4 regions of the Streptomyces sp. G45 genome follow, and region 1 is predicted to be linked to each of the others. Evidence: riboswitches for the same ligand, from Rfam matches in the RefSeq annotation. Region 1 holds a riboswitch; each other region holds the start of a gene.
What was found. A riboswitch is a leader RNA that binds a small molecule or an ion and turns the genes downstream of it on or off. The one in region 1 is predicted to bind cobalamin.

Region 1 (3,364 bases):
CAGGATCTCCGTGCACAGGTTGGAGGAGTGCACGGTGTGGCCGGGCTCGGCGGTCTGGTTGGCCGTCCGGTTGGAGGTGTCCTTGAAGGTCATCCAGCCGTTGCCGGTCTGCGCGAGGGCGCGCATCATCCGGCCGTACAGCTCGCGCGCGGGCATGGTCTTCTGCGCGAGACCGGCCGCCTCCGCCTTCTTGTACGCCGCGTCGAACTCCTCGCCCCACAGGTCGACAAGGTCGGGCACGTCGGAGGGCGAGAACAGCGACCACTCCTGGTCGGCGGCGACGCGGCGCATGAACTCGTCGGGGATCCAGTGCGCCAGGTTCAGGTTGTGGGTGCGCCGGGCGTCCTCGCCCGTGTTGTCGCGCAGCTCCAGGAACTCCTCGATGTCGGAGTGCCAGGTCTCCAGGTAGACCGCGGCGGCGCCCTTGCGGCGGCCGCCCTGGTTGACCGCCGCCACCGACGCGTCGAGGGTCTTCAGGAACGGCACGATGCCGTTGGAGTGCCCGTTGGTGCCGCGGATCAGCGAGCCGCGCGAGCGGATGCGGGAGTACGACAGGCCGATGCCGCCCGCGTGCTTCGACAGGCGCGCCACCTGGTGGTAGCGGTCGTAGATGGAGTCCAGCTCGTCAAGCGGCGAGTCGAGCAGGTAGCAGCTGGACATCTGCGGGTGCCGGGTGCCGGAGTTGAAGAGCGTCGGCGAGGACGGCAGGTAGTCCAGGCGGCTCATCAGGCCGTACAGCGCGGCGACCTCGTCGAGCGCGCGCTCGCTGTCGTCCTCGGCGAGCCCGGCGGCCACGCGCAGCATGAAGTGCTGCGGCGTCTCGATGACCTTGCGGGTGATCGGGTGCCGCAGCAGATAGCGGCTGTGCAGGGTGCGCAGGCCGAAGTAGCCGAAGCGGCGGTCGGCGCCGTCGGCGAGGGCGGCCTCCACGAGCCCGTCGAGGCGGGCGGCGTGCCGGGCGGCGAACGCGGCGGTGCGGTCGGCGATCAGGCCCTCGCGGTGCCCCACCGCGACCGACTCGGAGAACGACGTCACGCCCTGCGACGCGGCCTCCTCGCGGATGCCGATGGTCAGCAGGCGGGCGGCGAGCCGGGAGTACGCGGGGTCCTCGGAGATGAGCCCGGCGGCGGCCTCGGTGGCGAGTTCCCTCAGCTCCGCCTCGTCGGCCTTCGCCGAGCGGCCGCGCAGCGCGGCGGCGGCGACCCGGCCGGGGTCGGCGTCGGGGAGGTCGGCGGTGAGGTCGGTCAGGGTGCGCAACAGCGCGGTACCGGGACCGTCGGTGGTCGGCGCGGACCGCTCGGCGGTCTCGTTACCGGCTGCGGCCTGCGCTGACGCGGGCTCGGCGGGCGCGATGGTCACGTGGTGCTCTCCCTCGCTCGGCTCGGGGCCTGGCGGCGGGACGAGGGCACGCGGGCGCGACCGCGCGCGGCGGTGGCGTACTGCGCGTCCTTCAGCCCACTCCACGAGGCCCGGACATCTGGCGCCCGGACCGGGCGGTACGGGCGCGCTGTCGGCAGGTCCTCGGACTGATGGGTACGCAAAAGCGCACACGTACACCGTTGCGGGACAGTTCCGGACTTGCACCGGATTCCCCTGCGGCGACAGCGAGCACGAGCATACATCTTGTGCTGGCTTCTGGAAGCGCCCCTAGATGTTGTGTCGGAGGGTGACGCAGACCTCACCGGAAGGTGCCGTCGGGCGTCAACCGCGGGGGTGCGCGCGGCGGTCCGCACGGCGGCGGGCGCGGCGGCACACGGCCCCGGCCGCACCGCCGTTCACAGCGGTCTACAGGGGCCTACGGGGGTCTACAGGGGCCTACGGCGGCCTACGGCGGTCTACAGCGGCAACGCGTAGGCGAGCAGCGGAAGGCCGGGCAGCGGCTCCCAGTCCCGGCGCGGGGCGCGGACGAAGCCCAGGCGCACGTACAGCCGCTGCGCCGCGCCCATCGCGGGCTGGGTGGACAGCACCAGCGCCGTGCGCCCGGCGGCGCGGGCTCGGCGGGCGCAGTCGCGTACGAGGGCTTCGCCCGCGCCCCGGCCGCGCGCCTCGCGGCCGACGGCCAGCATGCGGATCTCGGCCTCGCCGTCCCGGCAGATCTCGGCGAGCGGCCCGCCCGCCGACGGCACGTACGTCACGCCGCCGAGCAGCCGCTCGCCCTCGACGGCCACCAGGACCTCGGCGGCGGCGTCCCGCCCGGCCACGTCCCGCAGCTGCTCCCGGTACCCGTCGGCCTCGTCGAAGGCCAGCAGACCGGCGTCCGCGTAGACCTCGGCCGTGAGGGTGCCCAGCGCCGCGTACTCGTCCGGCCGCACCCGTCTGATGGTGATGTCCATGCGCGGCAGTGTGCCCGAGGGCGGCGGTGGCGGGCCCCGTTTTCCCGCTTCCTCAGCCGCCGACGTGCGGTGGGTCCGTCGGCGCCTGGTCGCCGAACTCCGGCAGGTCGCCGCGCTCCACGGGGGCGGTGGGTGTGCTGGGTGTGCGGGGCGTGGCGGGCGTGCCCGTGTCGCCGCCGTCCGTGGGCAGGCCCATGGGGTCCGCGGGCCTCGGCAGGATCGCGTCGAGTTCGCGGTCGTCGGCGCGGTGGGCGCGCTCGGCGGCGGCGCGCAGCACGTCCCGGCCGACGGCCCCGCGGTCGGCGGAGACCTGGACGCGCAGCCCGTTCTCGGAGCGGGCGTATTCGTGCGCCTGGCCGGTCACGCGGTACCAGCCCGGACCGTCCTTCTCGCACCTGCTGGCCGCAGGCGGGACGGTGCGGCAGTTCGCGTCGTCGACGGTGCCGCGGTCGACGCGCAGGGCGATCCGCCCGCCGCCGCGCTTGTGCACGTACGTGACCTGGAAGCCGTCGGCGCCGAGCACGCCCGCGGACTGGGTCGCCGCCGTGTACCCGTCGGCCTCGGTCACGTACACGTGCTCGACGACGGTCTGCGCCGCCCGGGCCCGCGCCTCCAACTCGGCGCGGTCCGGGGCGGATCCCGCACCGGAGTCCTCCGTACCGCACCCCGTCAGGGCGAGCAGCAGGCACACGGGCGGCAGCAGACGTCGTCTCATGGGGCCATCCTCGCGTAGGGCGCGGATCAGTGCCCGGCGCCCACCTTCGGCAGCTCGGCCCGGACGCCCGCGTCCCCGGCGTCCGCCGTGTAGTCCTCGGGAGACGTCTCGTCGACGCCCTCGGGGGCCTTGAGGGCCCTCAGGACGACGGTGAGGACGACGGTCACCACCACGTTGAGGACGAACGCCGTCAGACCGATGTAGCCGATCTCGCCGATGCCGGGGATCTCCTTGGCGGAGCCGCCGAAGTGCTTCTGCGTCGGCGAGGCGACGCCGTACGCCGCGACCGTCCCGTACACCATGCCGACCGCCCACC
Region 2 (3,364 bases), 2.3 Mb from region 1:
CGGCGCCGAAGCCGCCGTCGGCGGCGGAGGCGGCGATCCAGCGGTAGGCGGCCAGGTAGTGGTGGGACGGCGGCAGGTCCGGGTCGTGGTAGATCGCGATGGGGTTCTCGCCGAAGCCGCGCGGCGGCTGGATGAGGATCAGCAGGTTGCCGAAGCGCAGCGCGGCGAGGACGATGTCGCCCTCCGGGTTTCGGCTGCGGTCGACGAACATCTCGCCGGGCGCCGGGCCCCACTTCTCCTCGACGGCCGACCGCAGCTCCTCGGGCAGCGTGGCGAACCAGCGCCGGTAGTCCGCCGCGGGGATGCGGATCGGGTTGCGGGCCAGCTGCTCCTCGGTGAGCCAGTCCTGGTCGTGGCCGCCCGCCTCGATCAGGGCGCGGATCAGCTCGTCGCCGTCGCCGGAGACCAGGCCCGGGATGTCGGCGTCCCCGAAGTCGTACCCCTCGTCCTTGAGGCGGCGCAGCAGGGCCACGGCGCTCGCGGGCGTGTCCAGGCCGACCGCGTTGCCGATGCGGGCGTGCTTGGTGGGGTACGCGGACAGCACGAGCGCGAGGCGCTTGTCGGCGGCCGGGATGTGCCTGAGGCGGGCGTGGCGCACGGCGATCCCGGCGACGCGGGCCGCGCGCTCGGGGTCGGCGACGTACGCGGGCAGGCCGTCGGCGTCGATCTCCTTGAAGGAGAACGGCACGGTGATCAGGCGGCCGTCGAACTCGGGCACCGCGATCTGGCTGGCGGCGTCCAGCGGGGAGACGCCCTCGTCGTTCTCCTCCCAGGCGGAGCGCGAGCCGGTCAGGCACAGCGCCTGGAGGATCGGCACGTCCAGGGCGGTCAGGGCGCCCGCGTCCCAGGACTCGTCGTCGCCGCCCGCGGAGGCGTCGGCGGGCTTGGTGCCGCCCGCCGCGAGGACGGTGGTGACGATGGCGTCGGCGCCGCGCAGCGCGTCGATCAGCTCGGGCTCGGGGGCGCGCAGCGAGGCCACGTACAGGGGCAGCGCCCGCGCGCCCGCCTCCTCGACGGCGTCGCACAGCGCGGCCACGAAGGCGGTGTTGCCGCTCATGTGGTGGGCGCGGTAGTAGAGCACCGCCACGGTCGGGCCGTCCACCTGCTTGGCCTCGCGCTCCAGCGGCCCCCAGGTGGGGGCGGGCGCGGGCGCCTCGAAGCCGTGGCCGGTGAGCAGCACGGTGTCGGAGAGGAACCGGGCCAGCTGCTCCAGGTTGGCGGGGCCGCCGTGCGCCAGATAGGCGTGGGCCTCCGCGGCGATGCCGACGGGGACGGTGGAGGCGGCCATGAGCTGGGCGTCGGGCGCCTGTTCGCCGGTGAGCACGACGACGGGGCGGCCGTCGGCGAGGAGCAGGTCCAGGCCCTCCTGCCAGGCGCGGGTCCCGCCGAGGAGGCGTACGACGACGAGGTCCACGCCGTCGAGAAGCGCGGGGAGGTCGTCGAGGGCGGTCCGGGCGGGGTTCGCGAACCGGTACGTCACGGGGCCGGTGGCCGCGCGGGCGCTCAGCAGGTCGGTGTCGGACGTCGACAGGAGCAGGATGCGGGGAGACGAAGAGCTCGGGGTGTGGTCCCCGGATGCGGGCAGCATGCGGCGTCTGGCCTTCCTCGGGGTCCGCGCCCCGGGCGGTTCACGACGGCGGGAGTTCCTGGCTCACCGGGTCCCTGGGGGACCGGCTCACAGTGGCGGGACCGCGCCGGACTCGCACCGGGCTTCCTCCCCTGTCGCCGTCTGGCGATGGCGGATCGGATGATCCGCCGAGCAGCATAGTAGGCGGCGATGGCTCGGTGCGGGGGCGTCCACCCGGTGTGATCGTAGGTATGCTCGCCGCCATGCCCTCGGCTCCCCTCCGCACATCACCCCAGGCCGCGGCGGCCTCACGGGACCGCGGTGACGCCTGCCCGGGCGCCCTGCGGCTGCACTCCGCGCACGACGGGGCGCTGGCGCGCGTCCGGGTTCCCGGCGGTGTGCTCGGCCTGCGCCAGGCGCGGGCGCTCGGCGACGCGGCGCGCGAACTCGGCGATGGTGAACTGCATCTCACTTCGCGCGGCAATGTGCAGCTGCGGGGCCTCGCGGACACCTGCGGCGCGGACCTGGCGGCGGCCCTGACCGCGGCCGGGCTGCTGCCGTCACCCGCGCACGAGCGGGTGCGCAACGTCGTCGCCTCGCCGCTGTCCGGCCTCGACGGCGCCGGGCTGCGGGACGTGCGGCCCTGGCTGGTGGCGCTCGACGCGGCGCTGTGCGCGAGTGACGCCGCGCGGGAGCTGTCCGGGCGGTTCCTGTTCGCGCTCGACGACGGCCGCGCCGACGTCGCCGGGCTCGGCGCGGACGTGACGCTGCGCGCGACCGCGGACGGCGGCGCGCTGCTGGGCCTCGGGGCGGGCGGCGAGGCGCTGCGGGTGTCCGGCGAGGACGCGCCGCGCGCCGCGCTGATCGCCGCGGAGACGTTCCTGGAGGTGGCGCGGACGAGCGGCACCAACGCCTGGCGGGTACGGGAACTCGCCCTCTCCGAGGGCGCGTTGCTGGACCGCGTGCGGGACGCCCTGTCGGCCGGTGGCGTCGACTGCGCGCGGCAGCCGCTGGATCCGGTGGGCGCCGCGCGCGTCCCGGCTCCGGGTGTCACCGGTGACACCCTGGCGGTGCACGCCCCGCTGGGCCGTCTGACGGCCCCGCAGTGGCGGGAGTTGACCTCTGTGGCCGCCGGGTCCCCCCTGGGGGAGCTGAGGCTGACGCCGTGGCGGGGTGTCGTCGTCCCCGTGCCGGGCCTCGACTCCGCGGGCGCGTCACAGGCGTTGGGGCGCCTCGGCGCCACCGGCCTGGTCACGGACGCCGACTCCCCGTGGCTGCGCGTGGGCGCCTGCATCGGGCGGCCCGGCTGCGCCAAGTCCCTGGCGGACGTGCGGGCGGACGCCGCGCGCGCCCTGCCCGAGGCCACGCCCGGCGGCCTGCCCCTGTACTGGTCCGGCTGCGCACGCCGCTGCGGGCACCCCCCGGGCGACCGGATCGACGCGGTGGCCGTCGCCGACGGCGGCTACCGCCTGTCGGCCGCCGGGCCCGGCCGGGACGACGGGGGTGCCGTCGCCCTCGACGACCCCGCCCGCCTCGAAGCCGCCCTGGCGGCGATCACCCCATGACGCCCCCTGAACACCGCATGACCCGCTTCACCCCCACACACACCGAGAGCAGCGAGAAGAGCACCGTGACCACGTACGACTACGAGAAGGACGGCGCGGCGATCTACCGCGAGTCCTTCGCCACCATCCGGGCGGAGGCGGACCTCGCGGCCCTGCCCGCCGACGTCAGCCAGGTCGCGGTCCGCATGATCCACGCCTGCGGGATGGTCGACCTCGTACGGGACCTGGTCCA
Region 3 (3,364 bases), 5.3 Mb from region 1:
GGTCATAGCGGACCCCGATCGCCGTGATGATGCCGGTCACGTACCGGTTCACCTCCTCGAAGTCCATCAGCGTCGAGAACAGCTCCCGCAGCGCCGTCGCACCCGGGTCGGTGCCCAGCAGGGCCATCTGCGCGCGGGTGTTGTCGAGGACGCGGGCCCCCACCGGGTGCCGCTCCGCGTGGTAGCTGTCGAGAAGGCCCTCCGGCGCCCGGCCGTTGACCTCGGCGGCCAGCTTCCAGCCCAGGTTGAACGCGTCCTGCACGCCCAGGTTGAGCCCCTGGCCGCCGGTCGGCGGATGGATGTGCGCCGCGTCCCCGGCCAGCAGCACCCGGCCGACGCGGTAGCGCTCGGCCTGCCGCGTGGCGTCGGTGAACCGGGACAGCCAACGCGGCGTGTGCGCCCCGAAGTCGGTGCCCGCGACGGCCCGCAGCCGCGCCTTGAACTCCTCCAGGGTCGGCCCCGCGCCGCGGTCCTCCGCCACACCCTCGGCGGGCACGATGATCCGGTACACGCCCTTGTTCCCGTCCACGTCGGGAAGGACGCCGAACCGCAGCTGGGTCCTGCGGACCTCCTCGACGACGGCGGCGACCGCCTCCGGGGCCTCGGTCACCTCCATGTCCCCGAGCAGCGTCTCGACCTTGGCGGGCTCACCGGGGAAGCCGACGCCGAGCAGCTTGCGCACCGTGCTGCGCCCGCCGTCGCAGCCGACGGCGTAGCGGGCGCGCAGGCTCGTGCCGTCGGCCAGTTCGAGGTTCACGCCGTCCTCGTCCTGGCTCAGCCCGACCACCGTGTGGCCGCGCCGGATCTCGGCGCCGAGTTCGCACGCCCACTCCTCCAGCAGCCGCTCGGTGACCGGCTGCGGCGTGGCCAGACCGTACGGGTGAGCGGTGTCCATCCCTGCGGGCCACGGCTTCATGATGCCGCCGAAGAGGCCTCCGACCTGGAACGTCTCGCTGGCCGCGCGGAACCGGTCGAGCAGGCCCCGCTGATCCATGATCTCGACGCTGCGCGCGTGCAGGCCACGCCCGCGGGACTGCCCGGACGGCTCGGTCAGCTTGTCGAGGACGACGGTGCGCACTCCCGCGAGACGCAGCTCACCGGCCAGCATCAGCCCGGTGGGCCCGGCGCCGACAACGACCACGTCGATCATGAGAACTCCCGTTTACGCAGGTCATGGCTGTAGGCCAGGCATTCTGCGGCAGGGCGGGGGCCTTGCCGCAAGGCCCCCCGTGCGCTATACGTTGAGAGTGGCGAGGAGGCAGCGGCCCCCTCGCCTTTCTTGTGCGTCCAGCCCACGGTCCGGCCCACGCCGCCCCGACCTGGGGCCGGGGCCCGCGCGCCGTCCAAGCCCGCACCCGCACCGCCCGCCAGGCCCGCATCGGCGCCACCGCCAGGCGCGCCCCTGCACCCACACCCACGCCCACATACCCATGCGTCCGCGCGCGCCGCCCCGCATCCAGATCACGGACACCCTGTCCCACCCGCCCCGTCACCCTCTAGGCTGGCCCGTGCAGCTGGTTCGCCCCGTCCGCCAGGCGGGAGGCGTCGCAAGAGGGAACCCGGTGGGAATCCGGGACTGCCCCGCAGCGGTGAGCGGGAACGACCGCCGTCAGAAGCACTGGATCCGACGTACGGGGTCTGGGAAGCGACGGCCAGTAGGTGTCCTCACAGGGTGAGGACGTGCCCGCGAGTCCGAAGACCTGCCACCTGCCCGTGCGCGACCCGTTCGCGCGCGGACATCCCGGTGACCTCGTGGGCGGGTCGGCGTACATACCAGGCGGACGGGCGTGCCGGGCGGCACGCGCTCCCGTGCCGCCCGGTCCGTCACCCCTTCGCGCCCGCGTCCCGTCCCCGGGACCTCAGGGACTCATCTCGCGAAGGAGATCTCCGTGACCACCAAGCCCGCAGCCGCGGCAGCACGGGCCACCGTGTACGGCTACCCCCGTCAGGGACAGCACCGGGAACTGAAGAAGGCCGTCGAGGGCTACTGGAAGGGCCGCGTCACCGCGGACTCACTGCGCTCGACCGCCGCCCGACTGCGCCGCGCCACCTGGCAGCGGCTCGCCGACACCGGTGTCCACGAGGTGCCCAGCGGCGACTTCTCGTACTACGACCACGTCCTGGACACCACCGTCATGGTCGGGGCGATCCCCGAACGGCACCGCGAGGCCGTCGCGGCCGACGCGCTCGACGGCTACTTCGCCATGGCGCGCGGCACCCAGGACGTGGCGCCGCTGGAGATGACGAAGTGGTTCGACACCAACTACCACTACCTGGTGCCGGAACTGGGACCGGATACGGTGTTCACGGCCGACTCCTCCCGGCAGGTCGCGGAGTTCGGTGAGGCGAGCGCGCTCGGCCTCGCGGCCCGGCCCGTGCTCGTCGGGCCCGTCACCTACCTGCTGCTCGCCAAGCCCGCACCGGGCGTGCCCGCCGGTTTCGACCCGCTCACACTGCTCGACCGGCTGCTCCCGGTGTACGCCGAGGTCCTCGCCGACCTGCGCGCGGCGGGCGCCGAGTGGGTGCAGCTCGACGAGCCCGCCCTCGTGCAGGACCGCTCCCCCGGAGAGCTGAACGCCGCCGCCCGCGCCTACCGTGACCTGGGCGCCCTCACGGACCGGCCGAAGCTGCTGGTCGCCTCGTACTTCGACCGGCTCGGCGAGGCCCTGCCCGTCCTGGCCAAGGCCCCCGTCGACGGGCTCGCCCTGGACTTCACGGGACCCGCGGCCGCCAACCTGGACGCCCTCGCCGCGGTCGGCGGGCTGCCCGGCAAGCGCCTGGTCGCGGGCGTCGTCGACGGCCGCAACGTCTGGGTCAACGACCTGGAGGCGTCCCTGGCCGCGCTGGGCACCCTGCTGGGCCTCGCCGACCGCGTCGACGTGGCCGCCTCCTGCTCCCTGCTGCACGTGCCGCTCGACGCGGCCGCCGAGCGGGACATCGCGCCGCAGATCCTGCGCTGGCTGGCCTTCGCCCAGCAGAAGACCGCCGAGGTCGTCACCCTCGCCAAGGGCCTCGCCCAGGGCACCGGCGCGATCGCCGCCGAACTCGCCGCCAACCGCGCCGACCTGGACTCCCGCGCCCGTTCCCCGATCACGTACGACTCCGCCGTGCGGGCCCGCGCCGCCGCCGTCACCGCGGCCGACGCCCGCCGCTCACCCGCGTACGCCGAGCGCGCCGCCGCGCAGCGCGCCCACCTCGGTCTGCCGCTGCTGCCCACCACGACCATCGGGTCCTTCCCGCAGACCGCTGAACTGCGCGCCGCCCGCGCCGACCTGCGCGCGGGCCGGACCGACCAGGCCGACTACGAGGAGCGCGTGCGGGCCGAGGTCCAGGAGGTGGTGTCCTTCCAGGAGAAGGCGGGCCT
Region 4 (3,364 bases), 3.4 Mb from region 1:
CGCGTCGCGCTGGTCACCCTCAGCATCGGCGACGGCGGCGAACTGCTCGACGCCGTCGACGACCGCTTCGACGGCCTGGTCGTCGCCGCGTTCGGCGCCGGACACGCGCCGAAGTGGCTGGTCGAGCCGCTCGCCAAGCTCGCCGACCGCATCCCCGTCGTCCTGGCCTCCCGCACCGGCGCGGGCCCGCTGCTCAGCGAGACCTACCGCGGCCCCGGCTCCGAGGCCGACCTGCTCTCCCGCGGCCTGCTCTCCGCGGGCCCCCTCGACGCCCCCAAGGCCCGGCTGCTGCTGTACGCGCTCCTCGCGGACGGCGCCGACCGGGAGGCGACCCGGGCCGCCTTCCGCCGCCTCCAGCACGGCTGACGCACGGACGCACGGACGCGGGGGCACGGGCGGCGGAGGGGCGCGCACGGGCCGGGCACGCGGCCACAATGGACCCATGGGCCCCGCCACCAGCGAGTTCGTCCGCGCCACCCCGCCCCCGTACGGCGGCGGGGTCGTCTCCGCCGTGGGCTACCGGAGCCGGGGCCAGACCCCGGGCCTGCACCGGGGCCTGCCGTCCCCGTACCTGACGCTGATCTTCTCGCTCGACGGGCCCGTCGTCACCGGCGCCACCCCCGACCAGGCCGCCGGGCCCGGCGCCGCCCGCACCGAGATCGTCGTGGGCGGCCTGCACCAGAGCCCCGCGTACGTGGTGCGGCCCGAGCACGAGGCGGGCATCCAGCTCGCCCTGCACCCGCTCGCCGCCCGCGCCCTCCTCGGCCTGCCCGCCGCCGAACTGACCGGGCGGCTCGTCACCGACGGCACGGACGTCCTCGGGCGGGCCGCCGCCGACGTACGGGAGCAACTGTGCGCGGCCGACACCTGGGGCGAGCGGTTCGCCCGCCTGAACGCCTACCTGGCCCGCCGCGCGGCCGACGGGTCCGGCGCGGTGCGGCCGGAGGTCGCCGAGGCCTGGGCCTGGCTCGCCCGGCGCCGCGGCGCGGGCACGCTGCCCGGCCTCGCCGCGCACGTGGCGCTCAGCGAGCGCCGCCTGACCGCGCTGTTCCGCGCCGAGACCGGCGTCACCCCCAAGCAGGCCGCCCGCCTCATGCGCTTCCAGCACGCGAAGGGCCGCGCGGCCCGCGCCTTCGCCGCGGGCGCGCCCCTGGACCTCGCGCGCGTCGCCGCCGACAGCGGCTACTACGACCACTCCCACCTCGTACGGGACTTCCGCCAGTACACCGGCCTCAGCCCCAGCGCCTGGCTCGCCGAAGAGTGCCGGAATATCCAAGCCGGGGGACACCGCGACGGCGAAGACTGACCCCATGAACGACATCAACGCCGCAAACGCCACCAAAGCTGATGAAACGCACCAGAGCGGTGCGCACTCCGGCACACCCGCCGACGGCCGGAACCTGCGCGCCCCCGACGTCTGGCCCTCCCTCCAGGCCCACGACGCCCCCGCCCTGATCGACTTCCTCGTCTCCACCGTCGGCTTCCTGCGCACCGCCGTCCACGAGGACGGCGGCCGCGTCGCCCACGCCCAGCTCGACTGGCCCGAGGGCGGCGGCATCATGCTCGGCGACCACGACCCCGCGTCCTCCGCGTACTGCCTGGACCCCGGCACGTTCGGGGCGTACGTCGTCACGGACCGCGTCGACGACCTGTACCGGCGGGTCACGGCGGCGGGCGCGAAGGTGCTGCGGCCGCTCGCCGACCAGCCCTATGGCAGCCGCGAGTTCACCATCGCCGACCCCGAGGGCAACAAGTGGTCCTTCGGGACCTACCGCGGTGAGCCCCGCCCCGACCAGGGGTGACGGCCAGGGGCGACGGCCCTGCCCGCCGGGGCGGGGTGATAGCTTGCGCACGCCAGTCGCGCCCGCACCCGGGCCAGGGAATCCGGTGGGAATCCGGAACTGACGCGCAGCGGTGAGGGGGACGGGCGGGGCCAGCGGCCACTGGGCGTGCGGACGCCCGGGAAGGCGGCCCCGTCCGGACGAACTCGAGTCCGAAGACCTGCTGGCACCGCCGCCCGGGCGCCGGGCGGCGGGGTTTCGCAGACCAGGCTCCGCGCATGAGCCATGAGACCCGGGAAGTCCTGTGCCCCACGTTGTCCCGCCCGCCGTCGCCGTCGCCGTCGCCGCCGTTCACCGCCCCGCGCGGCGCGTGCGCCGTACCGCCCTGCTCGCCGCGGGGCTCGTCCTCCTCACGGCCTGCGGCGGCCCCGCCGCCCGCCACGACGACCGGGCCGGGGCCGACGGCTTCCCGGTGACCGTCACCGCCTGCGGCGCGAAGGTCCGCGTCGACGCGCCGCCCCGGCGGGCCGTCTCCCTCGACCAGGGCTCCAGCGAGATCCTGCTCTCCCTCGGCCTCGCCGACCGCATGGCCGGGACCGGCACCTGGACCGACCCGGTCCGCCCCGACCTGAAGGCGGCCAACGCCAAGGTCGAGCGCCTCGCCGACCGCTACCCCTCCCTGGAGAAGGTCCTCTCCAAGGAGCCGGACTTCGTCAGCGCGTCGTTCCTGTACACCGTCGGCAAGGGCGGCGTCGCCGACCGCGCCAAGTTCACCGGGCTCGGCGTGCCCGTCTACGTCTCGCCCACCGACTGCGCGGGCAAGGACAACAGCGGCGACGGCGACGGCAAGCGCGTGCGGACCCTCACCATGGACACCGTCTACGGCGAGATCCGCGACCTCGCCCGGATCTTCGACGTCGAGGAGCGCGGCGAACGCCTGATCGCGGACCTCAAGGCGCGCACCGCGAAGGCCGCCCGCACGGCGAAGGCCGCCCGCACGGCGAAGGCACCGAAGGGGTCCCGGACGTCCGTCGCGTACTGGTTCTCCGACTCCAAGGCCCCGTACATCGCGGGCTGCTGCGGCGCGCCCGGCGTCATCACCCGCACCCTCGGCCTGCGCAACGCCTTCGCCGACACCCGCGCCGAATGGCCCCAGGTCAACTGGGAGACCGTCGCCGACCGCGACCCGGACGTCCTGGTCATCGGCGACCTCACGCGCAAGGCGCAGTCGGCGGAGAGCGCCCGCGCGAAGATCGCGTTCCTGGAGTCCCACCCCGTCACCAGGAACCTCACCGCCGTGAAGAAGAAGCGGTACGTGCTGCTCAGCGGCCAGGCCCTGAACCCGACGATCCGCACGGTCGACGGCATCGAGCAGGTCGCGGCGGGCCTGCGGACGTTCGGCCTGGCGCGGTGAGCGCGGCGGACGTCCGGCCCCGCGCGGTGAGCGCCGCCGCGCGCGCCACCCTGCTGGGCGCCGTGGGGCTCGCCGCCCTGCTGCTGTCCGTGGCCGTCTCCGTCACCATCGGCCCGGCGGACATCTCCGTGCCGGACGTGTGGTCGGCGGTGGCCGCGCACCTCGGCTG

Region 2: it holds a riboswitch for cobalamin, as region 1 does, so the genes downstream of both, cobN (cobaltochelatase subunit CobN) here and ACOBQU_RS12950 (ribonucleoside-diphosphate reductase subunit alpha) in region 1, are expected to answer to the same signal.
Region 3: it holds a riboswitch for cobalamin, as region 1 does, so the genes downstream of both, metE (5-methyltetrahydropteroyltriglutamate--homocysteine S-methyltransferase) here and ACOBQU_RS12950 (ribonucleoside-diphosphate reductase subunit alpha) in region 1, are expected to answer to the same signal.
Region 4: it holds a riboswitch for cobalamin, as region 1 does, so the genes downstream of both, ACOBQU_RS28170 (ABC transporter substrate-binding protein) here and ACOBQU_RS12950 (ribonucleoside-diphosphate reductase subunit alpha) in region 1, are expected to answer to the same signal.

The regions. Positions count from the first base shown of each region.
Region 1 is NZ_JBMUZU010000001.1:3,232,646-3,236,009, reverse strand. It holds gene ACOBQU_RS12950 (ribonucleoside-diphosphate reductase subunit alpha) at 1-1,359, opposite strand, end outside; cobalamin riboswitch at 1,496-1,618, opposite strand; gene ACOBQU_RS12945 (GNAT family N-acetyltransferase) at 1,836-2,333, opposite strand; gene ACOBQU_RS12940 (hypothetical protein) at 2,386-3,048, opposite strand; gene mctP (monocarboxylate uptake permease MctP) at 3,075-3,364, opposite strand, start outside.
Region 2 is NZ_JBMUZU010000001.1:925,515-928,878, forward strand. It holds gene cobN (cobaltochelatase subunit CobN) at 1-1,588, opposite strand, end outside; cobalamin riboswitch at 1,622-1,772, opposite strand; gene cobG (precorrin-3B synthase) at 1,831-3,132, shown strand; gene ACOBQU_RS03830 (precorrin-8X methylmutase) at 3,150-3,364, shown strand, end outside.
Region 3 is NZ_JBMUZU010000001.1:8,497,514-8,500,877, reverse strand. It holds gene ACOBQU_RS36335 (FAD-dependent monooxygenase) at 1-1,150, opposite strand, end outside; cobalamin riboswitch at 1,499-1,722, shown strand; gene metE (5-methyltetrahydropteroyltriglutamate--homocysteine S-methyltransferase) at 1,890-3,364, shown strand, end outside.
Region 4 is NZ_JBMUZU010000001.1:6,672,164-6,675,527, forward strand. It holds gene ACOBQU_RS28155 (asparaginase) at 1-366, shown strand, start outside; gene ACOBQU_RS28160 (helix-turn-helix domain-containing protein) at 443-1,306, shown strand; gene ACOBQU_RS28165 (VOC family protein) at 1,311-1,802, shown strand; cobalamin riboswitch at 1,878-2,003, shown strand; gene ACOBQU_RS28170 (ABC transporter substrate-binding protein) at 2,152-3,195, shown strand; gene ACOBQU_RS28175 (FecCD family ABC transporter permease) at 3,192-3,364, shown strand, end outside.